2 regions of the Mycolicibacterium moriokaense genome follow, and region 1 is predicted to be linked to the other one. Evidence: predicted binding sites of a transcription regulator. Region 1 holds the regulator's gene; the other holds the start of a gene.
The links. The regulator HspR, encoded in region 1, represses chaperone genes until heat shock. The targets are predictions, from matches to a motif close to ANNTGAGTNNNNNNNACTCANNT.

Region 1 (14,794 bases):
GAGAGTCGCACCTCGAGCACCCCGTCCTTGCTGGAGAGCCGCACCGGTTCTTTGAACGGGGCGGGCTTCCCGTCGGGACCCGCGTTGACGCCCGCCTGCGGTGCAGGCGCTTCCTTGTCGCGCGCGCAGGCACTCGTCAAGGCGGCCGTCATGGACAAGACGACGAGCAGAACGATGAATGCGCGTGACTGAGGAAGCCGCATGGCCTCTCCGATCTCCACTAGAGTGGCAACAAAGCGGCATAAAGTGATGGGGAGCTTACAGTAGGCGAAGCGCGGACGCTGACATTCACAGCAAAGGAATTTCGCCCTCGATCAGGTCGCCGTCTCCTGAGCGGACAACGCGATCCATTGCCCGTTCTGCAACTCGAACACATCGGTGAAGCGCTCGACGCCCAACACGCTGTCACCGTCGGGTCCCGGCTGAATCAGCGTGTTGACGCCGTGGATCACCGCGGTGTTGCCCGCGATGTCGACGATCTGATCGGACGGGTTCATCGTGAACGGCAACGGCTCCATGCTCGCGATCTCGTCGGCGCGGGTGAGCAGCAGGCCCTCCGCGTTGACGTGCTTGAACGTCGGCCCCAGGATCGCCTCGACGATCGGGACATCACCGGCGGTGATCGCCGCAAGCCAGCGCCTCTCCTGGGCGAGGACGTCCGCACACGGCCCGATGTCGAGCGGCAGCGCAGCACTCGTCGCCGCGTCGGCGCACGTGTCTGCAACCGCATGTGCGGGCGCGTCAATCGCGGCGGCCGAGAGGACGAACGCAAGCGCGAGGCCCGCCGTGGGTGTCCAGCGGTTCATACGATCGGTCCTCTCGGTTGGCGATGATTGCTAGGTTGCTTGTCGAATGATGTGTCGAAAGGGGGAGAATTGTCGGCTGATTGGGGATCGGTGCTGATCGAGCTCATACCGCTGGCAATGGTGGTCGCGCTCTCTCCACTGTCGATCATTCCCGCGGTTCTCGTACTGCACACGCCGCGGCCACGGCCAACGGGGCTGGCATTCCTGGCCGGCTGGTTCGTCGGATTGGCGGTGGTGACGCTGATCTTCGTCCAGGTGTCGAGTCTTGGCGGCGGTCTGCGGGACAAGCCGCCGGGCTGGGCATCGTGGCTGCGCATCGTCGTCGGCGCCGCGCTCATCGTCTTCGGCATCTACCGGTGGCTGAACCGCAGCAAGTCCACACATGCCCCCAAGTGGATGCAGAGCCTGTCGAAACTCAGTCCCGCGCGCGGCGGGGTCGCGGGGTTCGCGCTGACCATCGTCAATCCCAAAGTGCTGTTCATATGTGCCGCAGCGGGTTTGGCGATCGGCACCGGCGGGCTCAGTTCCTCCCAGATCTGGATCGCCGGGCTGTGGTACGTCCTGGCCGCCGGTTCGACGGTCGCGCTGCCGATCCTGGCCTACGCCGTGTCCGGTGACCGGCTCGACGAACCGCTGGCGCGGCTGAAGGACTGGATGGATCGCCAGCACGCCGTGCTCGTCGCCGCAATATTGATAGTGATCGGTCTTATGGTGTTGTACAAGGGAATTCACGGCGTCTAGCCGTCAGGGCAGACCGAGTTCCCCGGCGTCTGCGGTCAGGTAGCGCGTCACCGTCGGCGCGATCAACCGCACCAGCTCGTCGTCGGACAGGACCGCCAGCGGCGGGATCTTCATCACGAAGCGCAATATCGCAACCCCGACGAGCTGGCTTGCGGCGAGCATCGCCCGCAACTTGGCCTGTTCCCCGCCGCCCAGCACGCCCGACACCGCGGTCAACACGTAGTCCTGCATGAAGGTGCGGAAGGCCTCGTGGGCGTCGGCGTTGGAGGTGGCCGACTGCAGCATCGCCACCATGCTGTGCCCGGTGTCGGGCGAGTCCCAGATCCGCAGGTACGTCCGCACCATGCGGTTGCCGATATCGGGCTCATCGTCGGGACCGCCCGCGATGGCGGCGACCAGGGTGGTCGGATCGACGATCAGGCGCAGTGCCTCACGAAACAGATTGGCCTTCGACCCAAAGAGATACAGCACCATCGCCGGATCGACATGCGCGTCGTCGGCGATCGCACGCAGCGTTGTCCTCTCGTAGCCCTCCGTGGCGAACCGGGCCTTCGCCGCGGCCAGGACGGCGTCCCGCGATACCGGGTCGCCCTGGCGGCGACCCCGGCGCTTCGATGTCTTCGCTGGTGACGGCACCTATCGACCGTAGCATTTCAATGACTGTTGAAAACCAGTGAGCGCAGAGTTACGCTCGGACTGCCGATTAATTCAACGATGAATGAAAAGAGGCCACAAATGGTCACGGACACCGTGCCCCGGCACACGCACTCAGCACCCGTGCACGAACCCCCCGCGGCGCTAAAGGCGACCGGGATCGTCGCCATCCTGACCGTCGTGCTCGCCCTGGTCGCGATCGCGTTCGCGCTGCCCGCGACGCGCAGTGGACCGCACTCCGTACCGATCGGTGCCGCGGGTCCACAGTCGGCCAGCGGTCAGGTCGCCGAGACCATGGAGAAGCAGGCACCGGGCGCGTTCGCATTCACCTATTACCCCGCCGAGCCCGCGCTGCGCGATGCGATTCGCAACAGAGAGGTCTACGGCGGAATTGCATTTGGCCCCAATGGGCCCCGGCTGCTGATCGCCACCGGCGCAAGCCCGATGGTGGCCCAAATGCTCACACAGATCGGAAACGGTATCGCCCAGCGGACAGGCACGCCGCTCGACATCGAGGACCTCGCCCCACCGACCGCACATGACCCGCGCGGTGCCGGGCTGGCCGCGTCCGCGCTGCCGATCACGCTGGCGGGACTGTTGCCCGCGATCGTGCTGGTGTTCGCCCTCAAGCGCGAGGCCTGGACCCGGTTCACCTCCGTGGTCGTGTTCGCCGGCGTGGCGGGCGTGTCCATCGCCGCGCTGCTGCGGTTCGTCCTCGGTTCGATCGACACGAACTTCTGGGGCGTGGCAGGAGCTCTGACGCTGGGCATCCTGGCTGCCGGACTGGCCATGCTGGGTCTCGGTTCGCTGTTCGGCCGGGCCGGCCTGGCAGTGGGCGCCGCCGCCGCATTGCTGATCGGCAACCCACTGTCGGGGCTGACCAGCGCACCGGAGATGTTGCCCGCCCGCTGGGGTCAACTGGGGCAATGGCTGCCGCAGGGCGCGACCGCCACGCTGCTGCGCTCGGCGGCGTTCTTCGACGGCGCCGGCGGACTATTGCCGATCGTGGTGCTGACCTGCTGGTCACTTCTCGGCGTGGCGCTGGTCGTCACGGCGGCGCTACGGCAGCGGAGGTTCTCAGCCGCGTGACTTAGCATCGAACGGCGTGGGACTCGACGACAGCGAGGCGTTGCGCGTACTGCGCGACGCCGTCGATCCCGCGCTCGGCTCCGACGAACTGATCCGGCGGTTCTACACCCGGTGGTTCGCCATCGACATGTCGGTCCGCGATCTGTTCCCACCAGAGATGGCTGCGCAGCGGCACGCGTTCGCGCAGGCGGTGACGTGGCTGTTCGGCCAACTCGCCGATCAACGGGCCCAGGAGCCGGTGGCCTTCCTTGCGCAGCTCGGTCGCGACCATCGCAAATACGGTGTGACGCAACGCCATTACGACAGCATGCAGGATGCGCTGCTGACCACGCTGCGCTCGCAGCTGATCGAGCGGTGGGACGACCGGCTCGCAGAGGCGGCCCATGACGCGGTCGCATTGCTGGTCGGGGTGATGCGCGGCGCCGCCGACGCCGAGAAGGGCCCGCCCTACTGCGACGGCACGGTGATCGAACACATCCGAGCCACCCGAGACGTCGCGGTGATCCGGCTGCAGCTGGATCAGCCGCTGTACTACCACCCGGGCCAGTACGTCACGGTCCAGGTGCCGCAGTGGCCGCGGCGGTGGCGCTACCTGAGCCCGTCGATCCCCGCCGAACGCAGCGGCGCCATCGAGTTCCACGTCCGTTCGGTGCCCGGCGGCATGGTGAGCCCCGCGATCGTCAGCGAGACGAAACCGGGCGACCGGTGGCGGGTGTCCAATCCGCACGGCGGGATGCACATCGACCGTGACGGCGGCGACGTCCTGATGGTCGCGGGCAGCACGGGCCTGGCCCCGCTGCGGACCCTGATCATGGATCTCACCCGAAAGGCCGTCAACCCGCGTGTGCATCTGTTCTACGGGGCCCGCTATCCGTGCGAGCTCTACGATCTGCGCACCCTGTGGCAGATCGCAGCGCAGAACCCGTGGCTGTCGGTGACGCCGGTTTCGGAGTTCAACACCGACCCGCCGTGGGCCGCCGACTATCCCGATGTGTCGCCGCCGCGCGGGCTGCACGTCCGTCAGACCGGGATACTCGCCGACGTGGTCACCAGTTACGGCGGCTGGGGTGATCGCCAGATTCTGATCTGCGGCAACCCGCATATGGTCGAGGCCACGAAGGCGGCGTTGCTCGCGAAAGGTGCTCCGGCCGAACGGATCCAGCACGATCCACTGACGCCCTGAGGCTCTCACCCTACACTGATCAAGATCATTCCCTGCCGGGCGAGGAGCCGCCATGCCGACGATGCGCGCCGCACGCATGCACGCCTACCAGCAGCCGCTGACACTCGAAGAGATTCCGATCCCCGACATCGGCCCCACCGAGGTGTTGGTCAAAGTCGGTGGTGCGGGCATGTGCCGCACGGACTTTCAACTCATCGACGGCTACTTCGGCACAGATATGCCGCTACCGGCCACCCCGGGGCATGAGATCGCCGGCACTGTCGACCGTATCGGTGCGGACGTCCCCGCCGCGGCGCGCCTGTCCGAAGGGGATCCGGTGGTGGTGTTCGGTCCGCTCGGTGACGGCTCGTGCCGGCAGTGCCACCGCGGTAACGAACAGATCTGCAACCAGGGGCACTGGATCGGCTTCGGACCTCACGGCGGCTATCAGGAGTACGTTCCCGTCGCCTACCAACAGTTGATCAAGGTCAGCGGAAGCCTGTCGCCGCTTTCGCTGGCACCGCTGACCGATGCGGGCCTCACCCCGTACCGCGGGCTGAAGAAGTTGCAGGCCGCCGGGGCGCTGGGCCCGGGAACGACGCTTGCGGTGATGGGCATCGGCGGCCTCGGCGCGTACGGCGTGCAGTACGCGAAGCTGCTCGGTGGCGGGGCAACGGTCGTCGCGCTGGCGCGCAACCCTGAAAAGCTGGCGCTGGCAACCGAAAACGGCGCCGATCACACCGTCAGCATCGGGAACAAGACCGACGACGAGGTGCGCGATGCGCTCGAAGAGGCGACGGGCCGACGCGAGTTCGACGCCGTCATCGAATGCGCGGGCGCCGAGGAGAGCATCCGGCTGGCCTTCTCACTGCTGGCGACCGAGGGCGCCGTCGCTTCGGTCGGGTTGGTCGGCAACCGGGTGGACATCTCGCTGTTTCCGTTGGTGAGCCGCGAGTACACCCTGTTCGGATCGTTCTGGGGCAACTACAACGACCTCACCGAGGTGGTCGCGCTGGCCGAGGCCGGCAAGATCAAGGACTCGGTCACGCCGGTCAACTTCGAGGACGTCAACGACCACATCGATGCACTCGGCCGCGGCGACTTCGTCGGACGCGCGGTGATCGTCTACGACTGAGGGGATACCCGCTGCCACAGGTCGTTGAATGCGACGCTGTCGAAGAAGGCTGTCCCCTTGATAATTCGGTTGCCCGAAAACGTCAGGAACCACGCATACGTGTTGCGATAGGCCACCCCGTCGCGGGCCGTGGCCTCACCGTCGAAGTACACGATCACCGTGTCGCCGTCGGCATAGATCTCCCGGATCGTCGGCTTGAGAGGGACGGTCATCCGCGCGTTGAAGGGCAGGATGACGTTGCTCATGAAGTCTTCCTTGCTGGTGTAGACGCGGGCCGCCACCGAGTTCCCGGTGATCTCCCAAGTCGCGTCGTCCGCGAGCGCCTGCAGCGGGCTTCCAGTCCCAGTGGCCCACGCCTCGAATCCGGCACGCACCGTGGCCAGGTTGCGTGCCTCGATGTCGTTGTACTGCCCAGAAAATGCCGTCATCGCTTCATTTAATCGCAGCGGTGGCAGGATCGACAGACATGGCTGACTTCGAGAGCGTCATCCTCGCTGATCCGTCGTCCTCACTTACGGCGACGTTCGTCCCGTCCGCAGGCATGATCGGTACGTCGCTCGCCGACGGTGATGACGAATTCCTTGGCCAGCGCCGCGGACTAGACGCTTATGTGACCAACGGCAAGACGATGGGCATCCCGATCCTCTACCCGTGGGCAAACCGGTTGAGCGCCAGCGAGTATGAGAGCACTGGCACCGTGGTCACATTGACCCCTGGAGTTGGCGGCGTGCGCGCCGACGAGAACGGTCTACCCATCCACGGTGTGCTGGCCGCCTACCCGGGTTGGCAGGTGACGGCATGCTCCGAGAACACCCTCACCGCCACAGTTGACTTCGGGGCGGAACCGGCGCTGCTCGCGTCGTTCCCGTTCCCCCATCTGCTCACGCAGAGCATCACGCTCAACGATCGCACGCTCACGATCGAAACCACCGTGACCCCGACGACACAGACCGCGGTGCCGCGGTGCTTCGGCTACCACCCGTACTTCACGATTCCCGAAGTACCGCGCGATCAGTGGCGGCTCACCACCCCGACGATGCGGCATCTGGCGCTGGACGGCCGGGGCATCCCGACCGGAGAGCACGCGCCGTGGCCCGGAACCAGCGAGCCGCTGGCATCCGCGACCTACGACGACGGCTTCGACGAGTTACCCGACGGCGCGTTGTTCACTCTCACGGGCGGCGACCGCCGCATCGAGGTGGCGTTCGAAACGGGTTATCCCGCAGCGCAACTCTTCGCCCCGGGCTCTGACGACATCATCGCGATCGAGCCCATGGCCGCGCCGACGGACTCGCTACGCCGCGGCGACTATCGCAGTGCGGCCCCCGGCCGGCCGGCGACCGCACGGTTCTCGATCACCGTGACCTAGGGCTGTTACTCGGACTGACGTCGCCGTCGGGCGGCGCCGGGTTGCCAGACCACCAGCGCGGTGCTCTTGGACCTCGGCGCCGACCGCAACTCCTCGAGTTCGCGAGTCAGTTCCTGGACCCGGTTCTGCAAGGCCTCGACCTGATTGGTCAGCTCGATGATCCGTTTGATGCCAGCAAGGTTGACACCTTCGTCTTGGGACAGCCGCTGGACCTCGCGCAGCAGTTCGACGTCGTGCAGCGAGTAGCGCCTACCCCCGCCGGAGGTGCGCTGCGGGCTGACCAGTCCGAGCCGGTCGTACGTGCGCAGCGTCTGCGCATGCATGCCGGCCAGCTCAGCAGCGACCGAGATCAGGAAGGTATGAGCGTCGTTGTTGGATCGCTTCGCCATCGGTGATCACGCCCCTGCCCAATTCGCCCGCGGGTCGAACCCGCTGGCCCGTTCGGCTTTCGCGTAGGCCTCCAACGCTTCTGCGGCCTCACCCTCCAGGTTCGGTGGCACCGCCACCTTGACGGTGACGAGCAGATCGCCATGTCCGCCCGACCGCTTCGGGACACCTCGGCCACGCACGCGCAGGATCCGGCCGTCGGAGGTGCCCTTGGGCACCCGCACGCCGACCTTGCCCTCAAGCGTGGGCACCGAAAGCGTTGTGCCAAGTGCCAATTCGTGGAAGCTGACGGGGACGGTGACCGTGAGGTCGTCACCACTGCGTCCGAACACCTTGTCCGGCTTGACATGCACGGTCACGTACAGGTCACCCGACGGAGCGCCGCGTAGACCCGCCTCGCCCTGACCGGGCAGCCGGATACGCTGACCGTCCTCGACGCCAGGTGGGATCCGCACGTTGATGGTGCGCGTCCTGGTGGTCACCCCGGTGCCCTTACATTCGTCGCACGGGTTCTCGATGATCGAACCGCTGCCCCGGCACTCGGTGCACGGTTCAGAGAACCCGAAGGCGCCCTGATTGCGGTTGATCACGCCGGAGCCGTTGCAGTTCGGGCACACCTTCGGACTGGTACCCGGCCGGGCACCGCTGCCGTGGCAGTTCGTGCACGGAGCAGGGCTGGTGAGCCGCAACGGCATCATCACGCCCTTGGTGGCCTCCAGGAAGGACAACTCGGTCTCGGTTTCGAGGTCGTTGCCCCGCCGCGGCCGCGACGGCCGTGGCTGCTGGGCCCCGCGCCCGAACAGGCCGCCGAACAGATCGCCGATGTTCGCGCCGCCGGTCTGGCCCGCGGCGTCGAACAGATCGTTCAGGTTGAACTCGACGCCGTCGCCACCGAATCCACCGAAGTTGCCGCCTCCGCCGCCGAAGCGACCACGACCGAACCCGCCGTTGGCGAAAAGCCTTCGCGTTTCGTCGTATTCCTTACGCTTGGCGGGGTCCGACAGTACTTCCTTGGCCTCCGAAACGGCTTTGTACCGCTCTTCGGCCGCCTGATTTCCCGGGTTGCGGTCGGGATGGTTTTCCGCGAGCAGCTTTCGGGCGGCTCGCTTGATCTCCTGCTCGCTGGCGTCGGAGGAGACGCCGAGCTCCTTGTAGAAGTCTTTTTCGACCCATTCACGCTGGGCCATACCGCGTCACCTCCTCACCTGAGTCCCTAGTTGTCTTCTGATTCTGCGGTCTCTTGCGCGTCGGAGCCGGTGTTATCGGCGTCATCGGGCACCGTGTCGACCACGCCGACCAGGGCGTGCCGAACCACCTGATCGCCGACCTTGTAGCCGCGGCGCATGACGGTCCCGATGATCGGGTGCGTGCCGTCGCCCTCGTGCTGCACGGCTTCGTGCAGTTCGGGGTCGAAGTCGTCACCCTCGTCACCGAAGGCCGAAAGGCCGAGGCCCTCAAGGACGGTCGCCAGCTTGTCGGCGACCGACTTCAGCGGTCCGCTGTCGAGATCACCGTGGCTGCGGGCCCGTTCGAGATCGTCGAGCACCGGAAGCAACTGGGTGACGACGGTGGCCTTCGTGCGTTCAGCGATGAGTTGCTGATCGCGCAGCGCCCGTCGGCGGTAGTTGTCGTACTCCGCCTTCACCCGCTGCAGGGTGGCCTTCAGCTCATCGACCTCTTCGTTGTTTTCCGGGCTCGCGGCCGGGGCCGACCCGCTTGGGGCCGGCCCGGTCGCGGGCTCACGGAGTTCGCCGGTGTCCGGATCGATGCGCCGTTTGTCGGTGACAGTCACCGGCTCGTGCGAATCGTTCTGGCTCACTTGCGCTCCTCGTCATCATCAACGACCTCGGCGTCCACCACGTTGTCGTCGGCCGAACCGTTCGGCGACGCGCCTGCGGCACCACCACCGGCGGCCTGCTCAGCCTGGGTGGCCTCGTAGATCGCCTGGCCCAAGCCCTGAGCCTCCACTCCGAGCTTCTCCATCGCCGACTTGATGGCCGTGATGTCGGTGCCCTCGAGCGCCGACTTGGCCTCGGCGACCGCGGCATCGACCTTGTCCAGCGTCTCCGTGGGGATCTTCGATCCGCCCTCGGCTTCGCGCTGTTCGGAGACGATCTTCTCGGTCTGGTAGACCAGCGACTCCGCCTGGTTGCGGACGTCGGCCTCCTCGCGACGCTTGCGGTCCTCCTCGGCGTGCGCCTCGGCGTCCTTGATCATCCGGTCGATCTCCTCCTTGGAAAGGCCTGAGCCCTCCTGGATTCGGATCGTGTTCTCCTTGCCGGTGCCCTTGTCCTTCGCGGTCACGTGCACGATGCCGTTGGCGTCGATGTCGAAGGTGACCTCGATCTGGGGCACACCGCGCGGAGCCGGCGGGATACCGGTCAGCTCGAAGCTGCCGAGCAGCTTGTTGTGCGCGGCGATTTCACGCTCACCCTGATAGACCTGGATCTGCACCGACGGCTGGTTGTCGTCGGCCGTGGTGAAGGTCTCGGACCTCTTGGTCGGGATCGTGGTGTTGCGCTCGATCAGCTTCGTCATCACGCCACCCTTGGTTTCGATACCGAGGGACAGCGGTGTGACGTCAAGCAGCAGAACGTCTTTCACCTCACCCTTGAGCACACCGGCCTGCAGCGCGGCGCCCACCGCGACAACCTCGTCCGGGTTGACGCCCTTGTTGGGCTCCTTGCCGCCGGTGAGTTCCTTGACCAGGTCGGTCACCGCGGGCATCCGGGTCGAGCCACCGACCAGCACGACGTGGTCGATGTCGGACACCGAGATACCGGCGTCGGCGATCACCGACTGGAACGGCTTGCGGGTGCGGTCCAGCAGATCCTGTGTGATGCGCTGGAATTCGGCACGGGTCAGCTGCTCGTCGAGGAACAGCGGGTTCTTGTCCGCGTCGACGGTGATGTAGGGCAGGTTGATCGAGGTGCTCTGCGAACTCGAGAGCTCGATCTTGGCCTTCTCGGCGGCTTCACGCAGCCGCTGCATGGCCATCTTGTCCTTCGTCAAGTCGATACCCGACGTGCCCTTGAACTTGTCAACGAGCCATTCGACGATCCGGTCGTCCCAGTCGTCGCCGCCGAGGTGGTTGTCACCCGAGGTGGCGCGGACCTCGACAACGCCCTCGCCGATCTCCAGCAGGGAGACGTCGAACGTGCCGCCACCGAGGTCGAAGACCAGGATGGTCTGTTCCTTCTCACCCTTGTCCAAGCCGTAGGCCAGAGCGGCCGCGGTCGGCTCGTTGACGATGCGCAGCACGTTGAGGCCTGCGATCTGGCCGGCCTCCTTGGTGGCCTGGCGCTGGGCGTCGTTGAAGTACGCGGGCACCGTGATCACCGCATCGGTGATGTCCTCACCCAGGTAGGCCTCCGCGTCACGCTTCAGCTTCATCAGCACGCGTGCGCTGATCTCCTGGGGGGTGTATTTCTTGCCGTCGATCTCGACGGTCCAGTCGCTGCCCATTTCACGCTTGACCGAACGGATGGTCCGGTCGACGTTGGTCACCGCCTGGTTCTTGGCGGGCTGACCGACCAGCACCTCGCCGTTACGTGCGAACGCGACGACGGACGGCGTGGTGCGGGAGCCTTCGGAATTGGCTACGACGACTGGGTCGCCACCCTCCAGTACTGCGACGACGGAGTTGGTGGTCCCGAGGTCGATTCCGACCGCACGAGCCATGGTTGTTCCTCCTGAATTAGTCCTGCGATGGATCTGAGTGCACCGCACTCAAGACTGCTCCGGTCGACCTTATCCTGTCAACCCAGACTTGAGTCTGTTGCGCTCAACTGTCAGACGGGTCAACGGCAGCTTCGTCGGGTTTGTTCCCGATTCCGCAGAACTTTGCCCGGCTTGTTTTCCGGTGCTGCTCGGAGGCGGACGATAGCCCCATGCAGACCACCGTCGACCAAATCGGGACGGACATCTATCGCGGCGGCGTGACTGGACGGCCGTAGAGCCCTTTGAACTGGATCTATGGGGGCTTTTGGCCATACCCATGATGGCCGAATCCGCTGTGGCGCGGCGGTCGAGGACGGGAGTGTTGACGTCGTGGCGGATAAACCTGCATTCAACGCACGCTGGCGACTGAAGGGCGAGTTGGCCCTGGTGGTGATCACGGTCGGCGCGTTGGCGGTCGGCGGCGTGCTGTGGCTGCTCGGCAAGCCCGACGCGGCGGACGTCTGCTGGATCGTCGGCACCTCGATTGCCGTGGTGCCGGCGGTCGTGTGGGTCATCGCGGCTCTACGACGCGGACGGGTGGGCGTCGACCTGATCGCGGTCCTGTCCCTTATCGGCACACTGCTGGTGGGCGAGTACCTGGCAGGCGCACTCATTGCGGTCATGCTCGCCGGCGGACGTGCCCTCGAAGCCGCCGCAGAACGTCGAGCTTCACACGATCTGCGATCGCTGCTCGAGCACGCTCCCCGGTTCGCGCGACGGCGGGTCGGATCCGACGTCAGCGTCATACCGATCGCCGATGTAGCCGTCGACGATGTGCTGGTGGTCGGGCCCGGCGAGATCGTGCCTGTCGACGGGCGCGTCGTCGGCGCGGAGGCCGTATTGGACGAGTCGGTGCTCACCGGCGAATCCCTGCAGGTGGAACGCGCCCCAGGGGAACCGGTCCGCAGCGGCGTGATGAACGCGGGTGGCGCGTTCGAGCTGCTGGCCACGGCGACCGCGCAGGACAGCACCTACGCGGGCGTCGTCCGACTGGCCCAGCAGGCTGGTGCGGAAAGCGCTGCGATCGTGAGATTGGCCGACCGCTACGCGGCGTGGTTCTTACCGCTGACGCTTCTTGTTGCCGGTGCAGCTTGGCTGGCGAGTGGGTCCGCAGTGCGCGCGGTCGCCGTATTGGTCGTGGCCACACCGTGCCCATTGCTGCTCGCCGCGCCGGTTGCAATCGTATCCGGACTGTCGCGTGCCTCCCGCCACGGAGTCGTCATCCGCAGTGGTGGCGCATTGGAAAGTCTCGGAAGCGCAACCACTTTGGTGATGGACAAGACCGGAACGCTCACAATGGGACGCCCGGCCGTCGTGGATGTACTGGCAGCACCGGGCAATGATGCCGCCGAGATTCTCCGGATGGCGGCGTCGGTGGACCGGGTGTCGCCACACGTACTGGCCGAGGCGATCGTGACCGAGGCCGCAAGGCGCAGCTACCAGTTGTCGCTGCCCGAACAAGTCGTTGAGGAGCCCGGACGCGGGGTGACCGGGACTGTCGATGGACGTCACGTCAGAGTGGGCAAGCTGAACGTCGAAGGTAGCCAACCAGATTGGGCCCGCGCTGCGATAAACCGCGCCCGGCTGGATTCAGCCGCGATCGCGTGGGTGAGTGTCGGCGAGGAGTTGGCGGGCGCAGTGCTGTTGCACGATCCGTTGCGCCGCGATGCACCGCGCACAGTGCGGCGTCTGCGTTCCGCGGGCCTCAACCGGCTGGTCATGTTGACGGGCGATCGCGCCGAACCTGCGCGTGAAGTCGGGACGATTCTCGGACTGGACGAGGTGTATGCACAACAGAGTCCGGCCGACAAGGTGGCCGCGGTGCGCGCCGAGAGGGAGCGCGCGGTGACCGTGATGGTGGGTGACGGCGTAAATGACGCCCCCGCCTTGGCTGCCGCTACAGTCGGTGTCGCGATGGGTGCTCGTGGCGCGACCGCGTCCTCGGAAGCCGCCGACATCATCTTGACGACCGATCGTCTGGACCGCCTCGCCGACGCGATGGACATCGCCAGGTGGTCGCGCCGGATCGCCATACAGAGCGCCGTTGTCGGCATGTCGTTGTCCTTGGCGGCGATGGCGGTCGCTGCGCTTGGCTGGCTGCCTCCCGCGGCGGGTGCGCTGCTGCAGGAGGGCATCGATATCGCCGTCATCCTCAACGCACTTCGTGCCTTGGGAGCCAACCCAACGACCAAGATCGACCTGCCCGCCGAGACAGAAGACATGTTGCAGCGCTTCGCATCCGAGCACGACGAACTGCGCGACACCATCGACGTGCTTCGTGATGCCGCCGACCGTTTGGTCGCCGGTACGGATCAGGCCGCCCTGGATTCGCTCATCCTTGCGCACGGCTTTCTCACCGAGCGCATCCTGCCGCACGAACAGGCCGAGGAGAGTCGCCTCTATCCCGCTCTGGCTCAGCCTCTCGGCGGCGGAGAAGCAACTGCCACGATGAGTCGCACGCACGCAGAGATCCGCCGACTGTCCGACCGGATCGGGGCCCACCTCGCGGTAGCGCAGGCGAGCGGCGGCATACAGCCTGACCAAGTCGATGACCTACTCGCCTGCCTGTACGGACTGCACGCGGTGCTGCGGCTGCACTTCTTGCAGGAAGAGGAAAACTACTTCACTCTCGCCGATGATGAATCGCAGGATCGAAAGGCGTCCCCAGGTTTCGCAGCACCGACGTAGTTCTGCGCTGACACCGCTCTTGCTCTATGCACGCTGCTCCAACAGCACACCCGTCCGACTGCGATTCGGGGGCTTTGGGGGGTCGCGGCGTGGACCATCGGCCCTAGTCGGCGAGGCCGTCGGGGGCGCATCCTGAACCTGAGTCAGCTGTTCGGCTGACGAAGGAGGCCGCACGATGACTGAACAAGTGGAGCCGACGCCTGGCCCCGCGCGCCGTGAGGGCGGCGCCGCAGTCCAGGTCCTGGTGTGGGCGGGCATCGCCGCCGCGACAGTGTTCATCGTTGCGGTGGTGTTCTTCTCGGGATTCTTCATCGGCCGCGCTACCGACGGCGCCGGCTATCCCGGGCGACACCACGGGGGACCCGGCCCCGGCATGATGGGACCGGGGATGATGGGGCCCGGAATGATGGGGCCGGGCACCGGGCCGATGGGCCCATGGCCACCCGGACAAATGGGGCCTTCCTCGCGCGTTCCCAACTCACCGCCGCCTCCGACGACCACGGCTACGCCGTAGCCGTCCGCATTTGCACTGGGACATGTCTTCGGCTGTCCTAGGGTTAGGCATGACTGCAGCCCAGCGCGAGCGCGCTGCCCTGGTGGCGACCATGAACGAAATCGGACCCGACTCGCCGACCTTGTGCGAGGGATGGACCACCCGCGACCTTGCGGCCCATCTCGTCGTGCGGGAGCGCAGGCTTGACGCGGCACCCGGCATCGCGATCCCGGCTCTCGCCGGCTACACCGACCGGGTGCAACGGCAGACCGCCGCATCCACCGGCTGGGATGAGTTGGTCGACAAGGTCGCATCCGGGCCGCCGCTGTTGTCGCCGTTCAAACTCGTTGACGCGGTCGCGAACATGGATGAGATGTTCATCCACCACGAAGATGTGCGCCGAGCCCAATCCGGTTGGGAGCCACGCACTCTCGACGCCGATACCATCGTCGCGTTGCGGCGCCCGCTGGCCGTCATGGCCCGGCTGACGATGGCCAAGGTGCCTGCCCGCGTCACTCTGTCCACGCCCGACGGCCAGCCGGTGGCAACG
Region 2 (14,794 bases), 2.8 Mb from region 1:
AGCACCGTTCGGCGTACCGCAACGTCGTGCCCAGTGCGGTGACTCAACGTCTCGTCACCGCCTTCCGCGCCGAACTGCTACCCGCATGCGAGGAGATCGCCGCGCTGGGCATGCCCGCGGTCAGCACGGTCGCGAGCCTGACCCCGGACGCGGTGACCCGCTTCCTCGTCGGCGGATTCATGGAAGTACTGCGGTCCTGGATGGAAGACCCCGATTCGACCGATCTCAGCGACCGCGTCGGCGCGGCACTGGACACCGTGAACGCGCTGCTCGGCCTGACCACATCTACGAACGGACTTCAGCATGGGTAGACATCACGCGCCTGCTCCGCACCCGGCGCGCGATCGCGCCGCCATCCGCACCATGATTCTCGCGATGATCGGGTTGACCGTCTTCGTCCTCGCGATGATCGCGAGCTACGCCGGCGCGTTCGCCAAGCCGACGTTGCATCACCTGACCGTCGCCGTGGCAGGCCCGCAACAGTTGGTCGACGCGGTCCACGGCCACGAGGGCTTGTCGGCGACCCCGGTGACTGACGACGCTGCCGCGCGCCAACAGGTTTACGAACGCACGGCCGACGCGGCGATCGCCGTCGGCCCCGCAGAAGACATGAAGATCTATGTGGCCGGGGGCGGCGGACGCAGCGTCGCCACCGCCGCCGAAACCGTCGGCCGCGCGATCGCCGCCGATGCCGGGCTGTCCGCCACGGTGGAGGACGTCGCACCGACGAGCGCGGGAAACCCTTCGGGCACCGTCGAGTTCTACGCCATCATCTTCATTTCGATCGGCGCCTCTGTCGGAGCCACGGTCTTCGGATACCTGATGGGACGGGTGCATAATCCGACGACGCTGGCATTGCGCACGATGACCCTCGCGGGCTACTCGGCGTTGCTGGCGGGCTGCGTGACCGTGTACGTCGACGCCGTGCAGCACGCGCTCACCGGCCATCCCTGGCAGGTGTTCGGTGCGCTTTGGCTGTATTCGATGGCTGTCGGCGGCGCCATCACCGGTGTCGCCGCGGCATGCGGCACGGTGCCCTCGATGGCGCTGACGCTGTTCCTCGTCGTGATCGGAAATGCCGCCGCCGCGGGGCCGGTCGGCCTTCCGCTTCTTTCTGGCTTCTACGCGACCTTCAACGCGGTGGTACCCCAGGGATCTGGTGTCTCACTGTTGCGCAGCATCGAATACTTCGGCGGCAACGGTGCTCAGACGCCCCTCGTGACACTGGCGATCTGGGGTGCGGCGGGATGCCTACTCGCAGTTCTCGCCACGGCGTCGCGGTTGAATTATCGTGCCTTACATGAGCGTTTCCTCTCCAACGGTGGCGGGCGAAACCGAGCCCTACTACGACCTCGGCTCCTATCACCGGCCGATTGAGTCGCCGTCGCCGCAGGCACACGTGTGGTGTGACCGCGGGCTCGTGTGGTCTTACGCGTTCAATCACGAAGAAGCCATCCGCTGCTTCGATCGCGCGCTCGAACTCGACCCCGACCTCGCGATCGCGCGGTGGGGCGTGGCGTACGCGATCGGGCCGAACTACAACAAGGCTTGGGAGGCATTCGATCCCGTCGATCTCGGCGCCGCCCTGGCCCGCGCACGGATGGAGCTGAAGCTGGCCACGACGGGGCGCGCATCGCCGGTCGAGCGGGGGTTGATCGAGGCGCTGCACACCCGCTTCCCGACCGACGATCCGAATGACGCCGAGGCCCTGCAGGCCGGCAGCGCCGCCTACGCCGACGCGATGGCCGCGTTGGCGGAGGCCTATCCGGACGACATCGACGTGCAGGCACTGGCCGCGGACGGGCTGGTCAATGTGACGGCATGGGCGTTGTGGGACACCAGCACCGGTGAGCCGGCCCCCGGCTCGCGGGTCGTCGAGGCCAAGCGCATCCTCGACGCCGCCCTGGCCACCCCCGAGGGCCGCGCACATCCGGGAATCCTGCACCTCTACCTCCACACGATGGAGATGTCGGCCAGCCCGCAGGAAGCGCTGCCCGCCGCCGACCTGCTACGCGACCTGGTTCCCGATGCCGGACACCTGCGGCACATGCCCAGTCACATCGACGTGCTGTGCGGTAACTACCGCGATTCGGTGGTGGCCAATCTCGCAGCGGCGCAGGTGGATCGGCGGTTCGTCGAGCACGAGGGTCCGCTGAACTTCTACTCACTCTACCGCGCGCACAACCTGCACTTCGTGGTGTACTCCGCCATGTTCGAAGGCAATTCGCGAATCGCCCTGGAGGCCGCGGACGAGCTCGCCGGACAACTCACACCCGAACTGTTGACAATCGAGTCACCTCCGATGGCCGACTGGCTGGAAGCGTTCGTCCCGTTGCGGACTCACGTGCTCATCCGGTTCGGACGGTGGGATGACCTGATCGCGGAGCCGTTGCCGGACGACCAGGAGCTGTACTGCAGCACCACCGCCACAATCCACTACGGCCGGGGCGTCGCACACGCCGCGAAGGGCCAGCTGGCCCAGGCGCATGCCGAGCGAGAGGCGTTTTCCACAGCGTACAAGCGCATCCCGGAGAGCCGGTACCTGTTCAACAACACCGCGCGGGACATCCTGGCGGTCGCCGCCGAGATGCTGGACGGCGAAATCGCCTACCGCGAAGGACGATTCGAGGAGGTATTCGCCCATCTCAGGCGGGCCATCGAGCTCGACGACTCACTTCCGTACGACGAGCCGTGGGGCTGGATGCAGCCGACCAGGCATGCCTACGGAGCGCTGCTGCTCGAGCAGGGCCGCGTCGAGGAGGCCGCCGCGGTGTACGCCGCGGACCTCGGACTCGATCCCACCCTGGCCCGGCCGTGTCAGCATCCGGGCAATGTGTGGAGCCTGCACGGCTATCACGAATGCCTGCAGCGCCTCGGGCGTACCGCCGAAGCCGCGATCATCGGCCAGCAACTCGACCTGATGATGGCCCGCGCCGATGTACCGATCAAGGCGTCGTGCGCGTGCCGGTTGGCAGTAGCCTGACCGCTGAGAGGCCCGGGGTCCGTAGACTCATCGGTTGTGGCCATCAACGACGATGATCTTGAACGCCTAAGCCGTTGTATCGATCTCGCACGTGAAGCCCTCGAGGACGGTGATGAGCCGTTCGGTTCGATCCTCGTCGACGCCGACGGTGAGGTGCGTTTCGAGGACCGCAACCGGGTGAAGGGCGGCGATGCCACCCAGCATCCGGAGTTCGCCATCGCACGCTGGGCCGCCGAGCACCTGATCCCGGTTCAGCGGGCCGCCGCGACCGTGTACACCTCGGGAGAGCACTGTCCGATGTGTGCGGCGGCGCACGCCTGGGTGGGCCTCGGTCGCATCGTCTACGCGGCGTCGTCGGAGCAACTGACGCAATGGCTGTCCGAATGGGGCGTACCCCCACCCCCGGTGGCCCCACTTCCGATCACGACGATCGCGCCCCGCGCAGTAGTCGACGGCCCGGCACTGCAATACGCCGAGACGATGCGCTCGCTCTACGAATCGAAGTTCCGACGGTGACAGGGTCTTCGCGCAAGCGCTCATCCACGACCGAACCCGCATGGGTCGAGCACGTGATCTGGTGGCAGGTCTATCCCCTGGGCTTCGTCGGCGCGTACCCGGCGGACGCACCCCCGACCGCTGATGAGCACCGACTGCGGCGCATCGTCGAATGGCTCGACCACGCCATCGAACTCGGTACATCGGGCCTCGCGCTCGGGCCCGTCTTCGCGTCGCGCACCCACGGCTACGACACCACCGATCACTATCGGATCGATCCCCGACTCGGGGACGACGCTGACTTCGACCATCTGATCGCGGAGGCACACGGGCGGGGAGTGCGTGTGCTGCTCGACGGCGTGTTCAACCATGTGGGCATCGACTTCGCAAATACCTCGTGGTTTCGCAAGCGCGGCAACGGTTCTGAGTTCGACACCTTCGAGGGGCACGAGGGCCTGATCGCCCTCGATCACGACAACCCCGAGGTGATCGACTACACCGTCGACGTCATGACGCACTGGCTGGCCCGCGGCGCCGACGGCTGGCGCCTCGACGCCGCCTACGCGGTCCCCGACCGGTTCTGGGCGCAGGTGCTCCCCCGCGTCCGCTCGGCGTACCCCGACGCGTGGTTCGTCGCGGAGGTGATCCACGGCGACTATTCGGCGCGGGTGCGGGACGGCGGATTCGACTCCGTGACCCAGTACGAACTGTGGAAGGCGATCTGGAGCGGCCTCAACGACGGCAACTTCCACGAACTCGACTGGGCGCTGGTGCGGCACAACGAGTTTCTCGATACGTTCGTGCCGATGACGTTCATCGGGAATCACGACGTCACCCGGATCGCCAGTCGGCTCGACAACACCAAACACGTCGAACACGCGGTGGTCATCCTGCTGACCACCGGCGGAACCCCGAGTATCTATGCCGGTGACGAGTTCGCCTACCGCGGTGTCAAGGAGGAACGTTTCGGTGGTGACGACGCTGTGCGACCCGAATTCGGTTCTCCGCCAAGCGGTGCCGACGTGCTCGGGCGCGACGAGTTCCGACTGCATCAGCATCTGATCGGATTGCGTAGGCGACACCCCTGGCTGCATACGGCACGCACGTCGCCGCTGAAAGTCACCAATCGCAGCTACATCTATGAAACCCGTGACGGCGCCGACACGCTGGTGGTGGCGCTCAACATCGACGATGAACCGCTATCGGTCTCGCTACCCGACCTCGGTTTCGACCAGGGCACGATCCTTGCCGGGTCGGGGGCGCCGCCGGAGGACGTCGTCGCATCCGTGCAGGTGGAGCCGCACGGCTGGCTCATCCTCGCGCCAACTCCTCGACCGTGAGCTGGTCCTCGACACCGTCGTACAACCGATCCAGAACGGCACGGAAGTCGGCGTTGTCGCTGGTGGCCCGGGCGAAGAGCGTCATCGACGAACGCACCTTGAGATCGTCGGGCCAGCCGAAGATCTCGGAGGCCGACGTGCCCTGGATCCCGGCGACCACCCGGGCGCATTCCCGCAGCCGCGGGCCGAGCACGGCGTGGTCGAGGTAGGCCTTGGCCTCCGCCAGCGACCTGATCCCGTAGCGGTGCGCAGTCGCGCTGCGGCCGAGCGACCGCAACTGAGGAAAGATGAACCAGATCCAGTGGCTGCGTTTGCGGCCGCTGCGCAACTCGTCGAGCACCGTGTCGTAGACGCGATCCTGCGCTTCGACGAAGCGTCGAAGATCGAATGGATCGTCACGATCGGATGCCGACAATTTGTCCACTGCCCCTCGGAGGCCAGTCTGGCAAGATAGTCTTTGTCTTTCAATGACTATCGTCGAACGTGGCCGATGAAGCGCCGTCTACCGCGACCACAGGAACTCGCCCCGCTGCTGCAGTTCCGCAAGCCGCGCCTGAACCTCACCCGCCGCCGTCTCGAGAGCGCGCTGACGATCGAGGATCTGCGTCGCATCGCCAAACGCCGCACACCCAAGGCGGCGTTCGACTACACCGACGGGGCCGCTGAAGAGGAACTGTCGCTGGCCCGCGCGCGGCAGGCGTTCCGCGACATCGAGTTCCATCCGACCATCCTGCGCGATGTCGCGAAGGTCGACACCGGAGCCACCGTGCTCGGCGACCGGGCCGCCCTGCCATTCGGGATCGCTCCGACGGGTTTCACCCGGCTGATGCAGACCGAGGGTGAGATCGCCGGCGCCCACGCCGCCGCCCGCGCGGGCATCCCGTTCTCGCTGTCCACTCTCGGAACGACGTCCATCGAAGACGTCAAGGCCGCAAACCCTCATGGGCGCAACTGGTTTCAGCTGTACATGTGGAAGGACCGGGACCGGTCGATGGCTCTGGTGGGGCGCGCCGCCGCAGCGGGGTTCGACACGCTGCTGGTCACGGTCGACGTGCCCGTCGCGGGCGCCCGGCTGCGTGACACCCGCAACGGCATGTCGATACCGCCGGCGTTGACGCTGCGCACGGTGCTGGACGCGGTCCCCCACCCCGGCTGGTGGTTCGACCTGCTGACCACCGAACCGTTGTCGTTCGCCTCGCTGGACCGGTGGCCCGGCACCGTCGCCCAGTATCTGGACACCATGTTCGACCCGACCGTGACGTTCGAGGACTTGGCCTGGATCAAGACGCAGTGGCCGAACAAACTCGTGGTCAAGGGAATTCAGACGCTCGAGGACGCGAAGTCGGTGGTGGACCTCGGCGTCGACGGCATCGTGTTGTCCAATCACGGCGGCCGACAGCTCGACCGCGCGCCGGTGCCGTTCCACCTGTTGCCGAGTGTCGCCCGCGAGGTTGGCCGCGACACCGAGGTTTTGCTGGACACCGGGATCATGTCCGGGGCGGACGTCGTCGCCGCGGTCGCGATGGGGGCACGGTTCACGCTGGTCGGCCGGGCCTATCTGTACGGGTTGATGGCCGGCGGCGAGGCGGGCGTGGATCGCGCGATCGAGATCCTGTCTGGCTAGGTCAGCCGCACCATGCGGCTGCTCGGCGTGACCTCGCTCGACGAGCTCACCCCACGGCACGTGACGCAGCTGCACCGTCTCGTTCCACGCGTGCCGTAGGTGTGCGGCGTTTCACTCCATTCACACTGGTCACACCTGAGATCGGCGCTCGGTGAGTCCTCGCCGAGTCGGAATCGTTAGCCAACCGCGATATCGCAACCGAGTGTTGAGCACCGGAAGTCCGCAGGTGCACGTGTTTCATTACGCACGCAGAGCAAACGGCAAACGCTTTGTGGCATGCGATGAAAGGTGGGTTGGTTGCCGTTATGAAGTTCAAAGAGAGGTGCCGAGGTACCGCAAGAATGTGGTTTCGCCGGCTGGCGGCGAGTGCCGTTGCAGCGGCGACGCTGCCCGGCCTGATCGGCTTCGTCGGGGGATCGGCGACTGCTGGTGCGTTCTCAAGGCCGGGGCTGCCCGTTGAGTATCTGGATGTGTTCTCGCCGTCGATGAACCGCAACATCCGGGTGCAGTTCCAGGGTGGCGGTCCACACGCGGTGTATTTGCTCGACGGTCTGCGGGCGCAGGACGATTTCAACGGCTGGGACATCAACACCCCAGCCTTCGAGTGGTACTACCAATCGGGGTTGTCCACCGTCATGCCGGTGGGCGGTCAGTCGAGCTTCTACACCGACTGGTATCAGCCGTCACGGGGTAACGGCCAGGACTACACCTACAAGTGGGAGACGTTTTTGACCAACGAGCTTCCCGCGTGGCTGGAAGCCAACAAGGGCGTGTCGCAGAACGGCAACGCGGTGGTCGGCATCTCGATGGCCGGTGCCGCAGCGCTGACCTACGCGATCTATCACCCGCAGAAGTTCATCTACGCCGCATCGCTTTCGGGCTTCCTGAACCCCTCCGAGGGCTGGTGGCCGATGCTGATCGGCCTGGCGATGCAGGATGCGGGCGGCTACAACGCCGAGAGCATGTGGGGTCCGTCGTCGGATCCGGCGTGGAAGCGCAACGACCCGATGGTCAACATCAACCAGTTGGTGGCCAACAACACTCGGGTCTGGATCTACTGCGGTTCCGGCACGCCGTCGGAGCTCGACACCAGCGGTGGCGGCGGCAATCTGATGGCCGCACAGTTCCTCGAGGGCCTGACGTTGCGCACCAACATCAGCTTCCGGGACAACTACATCGCCGCCGGTGGCACCAACGGGGTGTTCAACTTCCCGCCGCAGGGCACGCACAGCTGGGGCTACTGGGGTCAGCAGCTCGAGCAGATGAAGCCCGACATCCAGCGGGTGCTGGGGGCGCAAGCCACCACCTAGTTCCACCCACAACCAGGGAGCCTGCCGTACCCCCCGAACGGCAGGCTCCCTGTCATTTCCGCGATTTGTGTGCGCTCTGTTGCACTCAGCGCTCCTCAACGCACACAAATCGCCGGGAAGGGCCCCGCGCGGGAACAAAGTGAGGCTGTCCAAGGTTGAGTCCATCTGACTGAACTTTGGAGGATTCATGACTGAAGCCAAATCAGTGCCGGTGCTGTTTCTGAGCGAATCGATCGTGCTGCCCGGCATGGTGGTGCCAATAGAACTTGACGACGCGGCGCGTGCCGCCGTCGACGGGGCTAAGGCGACCGAGTCCGGTGAGCTGCTCATCGCGCCGCGCCTGGAGGACCGGTACCCGTCCTACGGCGTGCTCGCGTCGATCGTGCAGGTCGGCCGGATCGCCGGCGGCGGCATGGCGGCCGTGGTGCGCGGGACCAAGCGCGCCCATATCGGCGCGGGAGCCAACGGCCCCGGCGCCGCGCTGTGGGTAGAGGTGACCGAGGTCGAAGAGCCCGAGCCCACCGACGAGGTCCGCGAGCTCGCCACCGAGTACAAGAAGTTGCTGCTGGCGATGCTGCAGCGGCGTGAGGCCTGGCAGATCATCGACTTCGTCAATCAGCTGACCGATCCGTCCGCGCTCGCGGACACGGCCGGCTATGCGTCGTACCTGTCCCAGGTGCAGAAGCGCCAGCTGCTGGAGACCCCCGATGTCGCCGAGCGGTTGAAGCTGCTGATCCAGTGGACCGGCGACCACCTGGCCGAGGTCGAGGTCAGCGACAAGATCGCCGACGACGTCCGTGAGGGCATGGAGAAGACGCAGAAGGAGTTCCTGCTGCGTCAGCAACTCGCCGCGATCCGCAAGGAATTGGGTGAAGGCGAGCCCGACGGATCGGACGATTATCGCGCCCGCATCGAGGAAGCCGATCTGCCCGAGAAGGTCCGCGAGGCCGCGCTGCGCGAGGTCGGCAAGCTCGAGCGCGCCAGCGAGCAGAGCCCCGAGGGCGGGTGGATCCGCACCTGGCTGGACACCGTGCTGGAGCTGCCGTGGAACGTCAAGACCGAGGACTCCGCCGACCTGAAGGCCGCACGCGAGATTCTCGACGCCGACCACCACGGGCTGGAGGACGTCAAGGACCGCATCGTCGAGTACCTGGCGGTGCGGACGCGACGGGCCCAGCGTGGGATGGCCGTCGTCGGCGGCCGCGGCTCCGGCGCCGTGATGGTGCTGGCCGGTCCCCCGGGTGTCGGCAAGACGTCGCTCGGTGAGAGTGTCGCTCGGGCGTTGGGGCGCAAGTTCGTTCGCGTCGCCCTTGGCGGCGTGCGCGACGAGGCCGAGATCCGCGGTCACCGCCGCACCTACGTCGGCGCACTGCCCGGTCGGATCGTGCGCGCCATCGGCGAGGCGGGGTCGATGAACCCTGTCGTGCTGCTCGACGAGATCGACAAGGTCGGCTCCGACTACCGCGGCGACCCGTCGGCGGCCCTGCTCGAGGTTTTGGATCCGGCGCAGAACCACACGTTCCGCGACCACTACCTGGAGCTGGATCTGGACCTGTCCGATGTCGTGTTCCTGGCGACCGCCAACGTGATCGAGAACATCCCGTCGGCGCTGCTGGACCGGATGGAGCTGATCGAGATCGACGGCTACACCGCCGACGACAAGTTGGCCATCGCGCGTGACTTCCTGCTGCCCAGGCAGCGCGAGAAGGCGGCGCTGACCGAGAACGAGGTGACCGTCACCGAGGCCGCGCTGCGCAAGATCGCGGCCGACTACACCCGCGAACCGGGTGTTCGGCAGTTCGAGCGACTGCTGGCCAAGGCCATGCGCAAGGTCGCGACAAAGCTAGCCGAAGGCAACGGTCCGATCGTGATCGACGAGCCCGATCTCGTTGAGTACCTGGGCCGTCCGCGCTTCCTGCCGGAGTCGGCGGAACGCACGGCGGTGCCGGGTGTGGCCACCGGCCTTGCCGTGACGGGCATGGGTGGCGACGTGCTCTACATCGAGGCGAGCTCGACCGACGGCGATCCGGGTCTGCAGTTGACCGGTCAGCTGGGCGACGTGATGAAGGAGTCCGCGCAGATCGCGCTGTCCTACGTCCGCTCGCACGCCGAACAGCTCGGCGTCGATCCGAAGGCGCTCGAGCGGCGGATCCACCTGCACGTGCCCGCCGGCGCGGTGCCCAAGGACGGACCGTCGGCCGGCGTGACGATGGTGACGGCGCTGGTGTCGATGGCCACCGGGCGTCAGGTGCGCTCCGACGTCGGGATGACCGGCGAGGTGACGCTGAACGGCCGCGTGCTGCCGATCGGCGGGGTGAAGCAGAAGCTGCTGGCTGCGCAACGAGCCGGTCTGTCAACGGTTTTCATCCCCCAGCGCAACGAGGCCGACCTGGACGACGTCCCGGCCGACGTGCTCGAGTCGCTGGACGTCAAGCCGATGGTCGACGTCGCCGACATCGTCGCGCAGGCGCTGGAGCCGGCAGAAGCTACGGCTTCGGCGGCGGCCTGACACCGCATGTAACGCCGTGGCGCGATTTGCCCCCGAATCGCGCCATGGCGTTACGGTCGTTGCATGGCCTACGACGAAGACCTGGCCCACCGCGTCCGCGAACTCGTCGCCACCCAGCCGGGCCTCGACGAGAGGCGGATGTTCGGCGGGCTGGCGTTTCTGCTCAACGGCAACATGGCGGTGGTGGTCAGCGCCAAGGGTGGCTTGATGGTCCGCGTTCCGCCGCCCGAGACCGAGAAGCTGCTATCGCGCGCTCACGTCGAGCCGATGATCATGGCGGGACGTGAGACTCGCGGCTGGTTGCGGGTATCCGTTGAGGGTGTCAAGACCAAACGCCAGCTACAGGGTTGGGTGAGCCGTGGTGTCGACTTCGCCAAGAGCCTCCCGCCGAAGTAACGAGATACGGGTCGGCACCTCCGGCTGGTCCTACGACCATTGGGCCGGCGTTCTGTACCCGCCGAAGTTGCCGGTGGCGAAGCGCCTGGCGGTCTACGTCGAGGAGTTCGACACCGTCGAGCTCAACGCCAGCTTCTACCGGTGGCCGAAGGACGCCACCTTCGAGGGCTGGCGTCGGCGGCTGCCCGACGGCTTCACGATGTCGGTGAAGGCGCAGCGGGGACTCACCCACTATCGCCGGCTACGCTCGCCGGAACCCTGGGTGGAGCGGTTCGAGCGCTGCTGGACGGCGCTCGGTGACCGGCGGGAGGCGCTGCTGGTTCAGCTGCATCCCGAGCTCGAACGCGACGACGAGCGTCTCGACCACTTCCTGGAGCTGATGCCCGACTGGATCCCGGTGGCGATGGAGTTGCGGCATCCCTCCTGGGATGACGAGGCCGTCTATACACTGCTCGAACAACACGGCGCGGCCTACGTGGTGATGAGCGGGGCCGGTCTGACCACTGTGCCGCGGGCCACCAGCGACCTGGTGTACATCCGCATGCACGGACCGCCGCAGGATTCGATCTACGCGGGTTCGTACACCGACGACGAGCTGGCGCAATGGGCGGGCCGGATCGCCGAGTGGCACGACGAGGGCCGGCGGGTGCTCGTCTACTTCAACAACGACCTGGGCGGCCACGCCATCCATAACGCGCGAAAGCTCAAGGAGCTGCTGGCCGACTGTGGTTGACGGGCATCCGGCAAGCCCCTGTCGCGAGTAAGCTCAACCGACATGACAACGTCGTCCACATTCGCCATAGTGGGCGGCGGCCTGGCCGGCGCCAAGGCTGCAGAAGCATTGCGCAACAAGGACTTCGACGGACATGTGGTGTTGTTCGCAGCGGAGGAGCACCTGCCCTACGAACGTCCCCCGCTGTCGAAGGAGTATCTCCTCGGCAAGAAGCAGTTCGACGATTTCACCGCCGCGTCGTCGGCCTGGTATCGCGACCATCACGTCGAGCTGCAACTCGGCACCGAGGTGACCGGAATCGACCCCGGCGCCCACACGGTGTCTCTGCCCGACGACACCACCGTGAGCTACGACAAGTTGCTCTTGGCGACCGGGTCCTCGCCGCGCCGGCCGCCGATCCCGGGCGCCGACGCCAAGGACGTGCACTACCTGCGTACGATCGACGACGCCGAGGCACTGAGTTCCCTTCTCACGGAGGGCTTTTCGCTCGCGATCATCGGCGCGGGATGGATCGGGCTCGAGGTCGCCGCGGGCGCCCGTGAACGCGGCGCCTCGGTTACCGTCGTCGAAACCGCCGAAGTGCCGCTGATGGGCGCTCTCGGCCGCGAGGCCGGTGAGGTGTTCGCCGCGATGCACCGCGACCACGGGGTGGATCTACGGCTGAATACGACGGTCGAGGAGATCACGACGTCAGGCGGCACCGCGACGGGGCTCAAGCTGGGCGACGGTTCCACCGTGGCCGCCGACGCGGTGCTGGTGGCCGTCGGAGCGGCCGCCAACATCGGCCTGGCCGAACAGGCCGGGTTGGCCACCGGACAGGGCGGCGTCCTCGTCGATGCGTCGCTGCGCACCAGCGATCCGGACATCTTCGCGGTCGGCGACATCGCGGCCGCCGAGCACCCGCTGTTCGGCACTCGGATACGCACCGAACACTGGGCCAATGCGCTCAAGCAACCGGCGGTCGCGGCCGTCGGCATGCTCGGCGGGTCACAGGAATACGACGAACTGCCCTACTTCTTCACCGACCAGTACGACCTCGGCATGGAGTACGTCGGCCACGCGCCCGAATACGACAAGGTGGTGTTCCGCGGCGATCTCGCAGGCCGCGAGTTCACGGCCTTCTGGCTCGACGATGCGAACCGGGTGCTCGCCGGGATGAACGTCAACGTCTGGGAGGGTCTCGACGACATCAAATCGCTGATCCGATCGCGGGAGCCGGTCGACCCCGACCGGCTGGTTCGCGCATAAGTGGCCCGCCGCGCGCTGTCCATGGCACTGACAACGGTGGCGGTGCTGGCCGCTGGCTGCTCCTCGGGCCCGATCACCAACACCGACGACACACCCGCAGCCGGGCCGGTCGGCACGTCGATGACTCCGTCCGCGCCACCACCGGGCAACGCGCACCTTGCGAACGCGTTCGACTACGTCGCACACCCGCCCGGCGGCACCACCTACTACTTCACCTCCCCCAGCGGCGCATGGGCCTGCGCGCTCGTCCCGCGGGTGAAGGCGGGCTGTCAGTCGGTCAACAACTGGCCATCCGGGTTGGGCATCACCGGCGCGCCGGACTCGGTGCCCGACGCCACTGGCGACGAGGTGTCCCCCAACGCCGTCGTCGTGCCGCGCGAAGGCGACGCCCGGTTCGTCGCACTCGAACAGCCCGAGTTCGCACTCAAACCCGGACCCGCGAAAGTGTTGCCGTTCAACAGAATCCTGGCCGCAGCCGGATTCCGCTGTAATGTGCAGGAGGCCACCGGGGTGTCGTGCCTGAGCGAGTTCAGCGGCAAGGGCTTCACGTTCTCCCCTGACGGTTTCGCACCGCGCTACACCGACGTGCCGGTGGGCGCCCCGTGAAAATCGAAGCGGGACAGGCCGCTGTGGTGACCGGAGGCACCAGCGGCATCGGCTTCGCGCTGGCCGCCGTCGGCGCGCCGCGGCGTGCACCCGGGCCGGGTGCACGCGGTCGTGGGTCCCGGCGCCGACGTCGTTGCCAGACAGCGGATCAACGCGCTGCTGGCCGACCTCGACTGAGCTACACCAGGGTCGCGGTGCCGTCCTGGTTGACCGAGACGTTGGCCCCTGCGATGTCCTCGCGCACGGTGACTTCGACGTCGTCGTGCATCACCGCGAGCGCCCGCGCATCCTCGGGCGTACGCACAGCGAGGAAGGCCTTCTCCGGCTCCCCGTTGCGATCGAACGGTGTGGTCCAGGTTTCGACGGTGCCCACCCCCGACCACTCGATGACCGCTTCACGGGTGGGTTCGCGGTCGACCTCGGATTGCACATCTTCCCAACGGAATTCATGGGTGGGCGGCTCCGTGCCGTACACCCCGAAGCTGTGCTTGGTGAGGTATCCGCCGTTGGCGGTGATCAGTCCGCGCTGGCCGGGGTTTGCGACCAGGCGTTCAGCCATGGTCGCGATCGAGTGCGTCACATAGTTGTTCCAGGGTCCGCCGGCGAACGTGAGCCCGCCCGTCACGGTCAGCGGGCGGGACGGGTCCCCCGTAGGCAGGCCGAGTTCGTTGGCGGCCACCTGCACGGCCGAGGGGAAGCACGAGTAGATGTCGATCAGTGCGACGTCATCGATCCCGTTGCCCGCCAGTTCCAGCGCACGCGTGCCGCCGATCCGGATCGCAGGCGACGTGTAGAACTCGGCGCGATCGCTGATCACGTAGGTGTCGTGGGCATCGGTGCCCGCGTACGGGAACACCCAGCGGTCCCGCGGAATCTGAAGGGACGTCGCCTTTTCGACCGAAGTCAGCACCAGCGCCGCGCCCTGATCGACCATGTTGTTGGAGTTCATCAGCTTGGTGTACGGCCAGCTGACCATCCGGTTCTTGGGGTTGGGCTCGGCGATGTCGCTGCCCGACAACGCTTCCCGGCTCCACGCATGCGGGTTGGTCGAGGCCACCGCGCTGAACTGGGCCCACAGTTCGCCGATGCGGCGACGGTGGTCGTCCTGCGATTCGCCCGCGGCGATCCGCAGCGCCTGCTCGAACATCGGATAGACATACGCCGGGCGGTCCAGCTTGATGCGCAGGTCGGCCGGACCGGCGAGTTCGATGCCTTCGTCGGACCCTTCGGCGATGGGCACGGACTCGCCCTGGCGGGTCCACTGCGGCTTGGCGCCGGTCGCCCGCACGCGTGACCTGGTCCGCCACGTCTCCGCGCCTGTGATCAACACCACCTCGTTGCGACCCGCCTGGATGTCGAGGCACGCCTTGTTGACCAGGGTCTGAGGCACATTGCCGCCGATGCCCGTGTAGCGCGTGGCCGCCCCGTCGGCCCGGATGCGCTGCGCGAGCAGCAATCCCGGGTCGCGGTACCGCCAGGAGAGCAGGTTGACCACGCGAATGGAGTCGACGGCCTCCAGTACGCGTGGATCGGCGGCGGTGCGCGCCGCT

Region 2: the regulator HspR is predicted to act here: its motif matches at 7,906-7,928, upstream of lon (endopeptidase La).

What each region holds. Positions count from the first base shown of each region.
Region 1 is NZ_AP022560.1:6,140,249-6,155,042, forward strand. Features, by position in the region: gene G6N43_RS29940 (multicopper oxidase family protein) at 1-203, opposite strand, end outside; gene G6N43_RS29945 (nuclear transport factor 2 family protein) at 315-806, opposite strand; gene G6N43_RS29950 (GAP family protein) at 876-1,547, shown strand; gene G6N43_RS29955 (TetR/AcrR family transcriptional regulator) at 1,551-2,183, opposite strand; gene G6N43_RS29960 (hypothetical protein) at 2,283-3,290, shown strand; gene G6N43_RS29965 (FAD-binding oxidoreductase) at 3,307-4,473, shown strand; gene G6N43_RS29970 (NAD(P)-dependent alcohol dehydrogenase) at 4,526-5,587, shown strand; gene G6N43_RS29975 (nuclear transport factor 2 family protein) at 5,578-6,015, opposite strand; gene G6N43_RS29980 (aldose 1-epimerase) at 6,054-6,956, shown strand; gene G6N43_RS29985 (heat shock protein transcriptional repressor HspR) at 6,962-7,345, opposite strand; gene dnaJ (molecular chaperone DnaJ) at 7,352-8,530, opposite strand; gene grpE (nucleotide exchange factor GrpE) at 8,557-9,162, opposite strand; gene dnaK (molecular chaperone DnaK) at 9,159-11,024, opposite strand; gene G6N43_RS30005 (heavy metal translocating P-type ATPase) at 11,394-13,751, shown strand; gene G6N43_RS30010 (hypothetical protein) at 13,927-14,265, shown strand; gene G6N43_RS30015 (TIGR03085 family metal-binding protein) at 14,315-14,794, shown strand, end outside.
Region 2 is NZ_AP022560.1:3,385,381-3,400,174, reverse strand. Features, by position in the region: gene G6N43_RS16565 (TetR/AcrR family transcriptional regulator) at 1-311, shown strand, start outside; gene G6N43_RS16560 (ABC-2 transporter permease) at 304-1,377, shown strand; gene G6N43_RS16555 (tetratricopeptide repeat protein) at 1,301-2,983, shown strand; gene G6N43_RS16550 (nucleoside deaminase) at 3,020-3,499, shown strand; gene G6N43_RS16545 (alpha-amylase family protein) at 3,496-4,818, shown strand; gene G6N43_RS16540 (DUF1810 domain-containing protein) at 4,790-5,233, opposite strand; partial or broken gene G6N43_RS16535 (alpha-hydroxy acid oxidase) at 5,309-6,541, shown strand; gene G6N43_RS16530 (esterase family protein) at 6,748-7,752, shown strand; gene lon (endopeptidase La) at 7,940-10,261, shown strand; gene G6N43_RS16520 (TfoX/Sxy family protein) at 10,325-10,657, shown strand; gene G6N43_RS16515 (DUF72 domain-containing protein) at 10,623-11,390, shown strand; gene G6N43_RS16510 (NAD(P)/FAD-dependent oxidoreductase) at 11,433-12,638, shown strand; gene G6N43_RS16505 (hypothetical protein) at 12,660-13,244, shown strand; gene G6N43_RS16500 (acetyl-CoA acetyltransferase) at 13,423-14,794, opposite strand, start outside.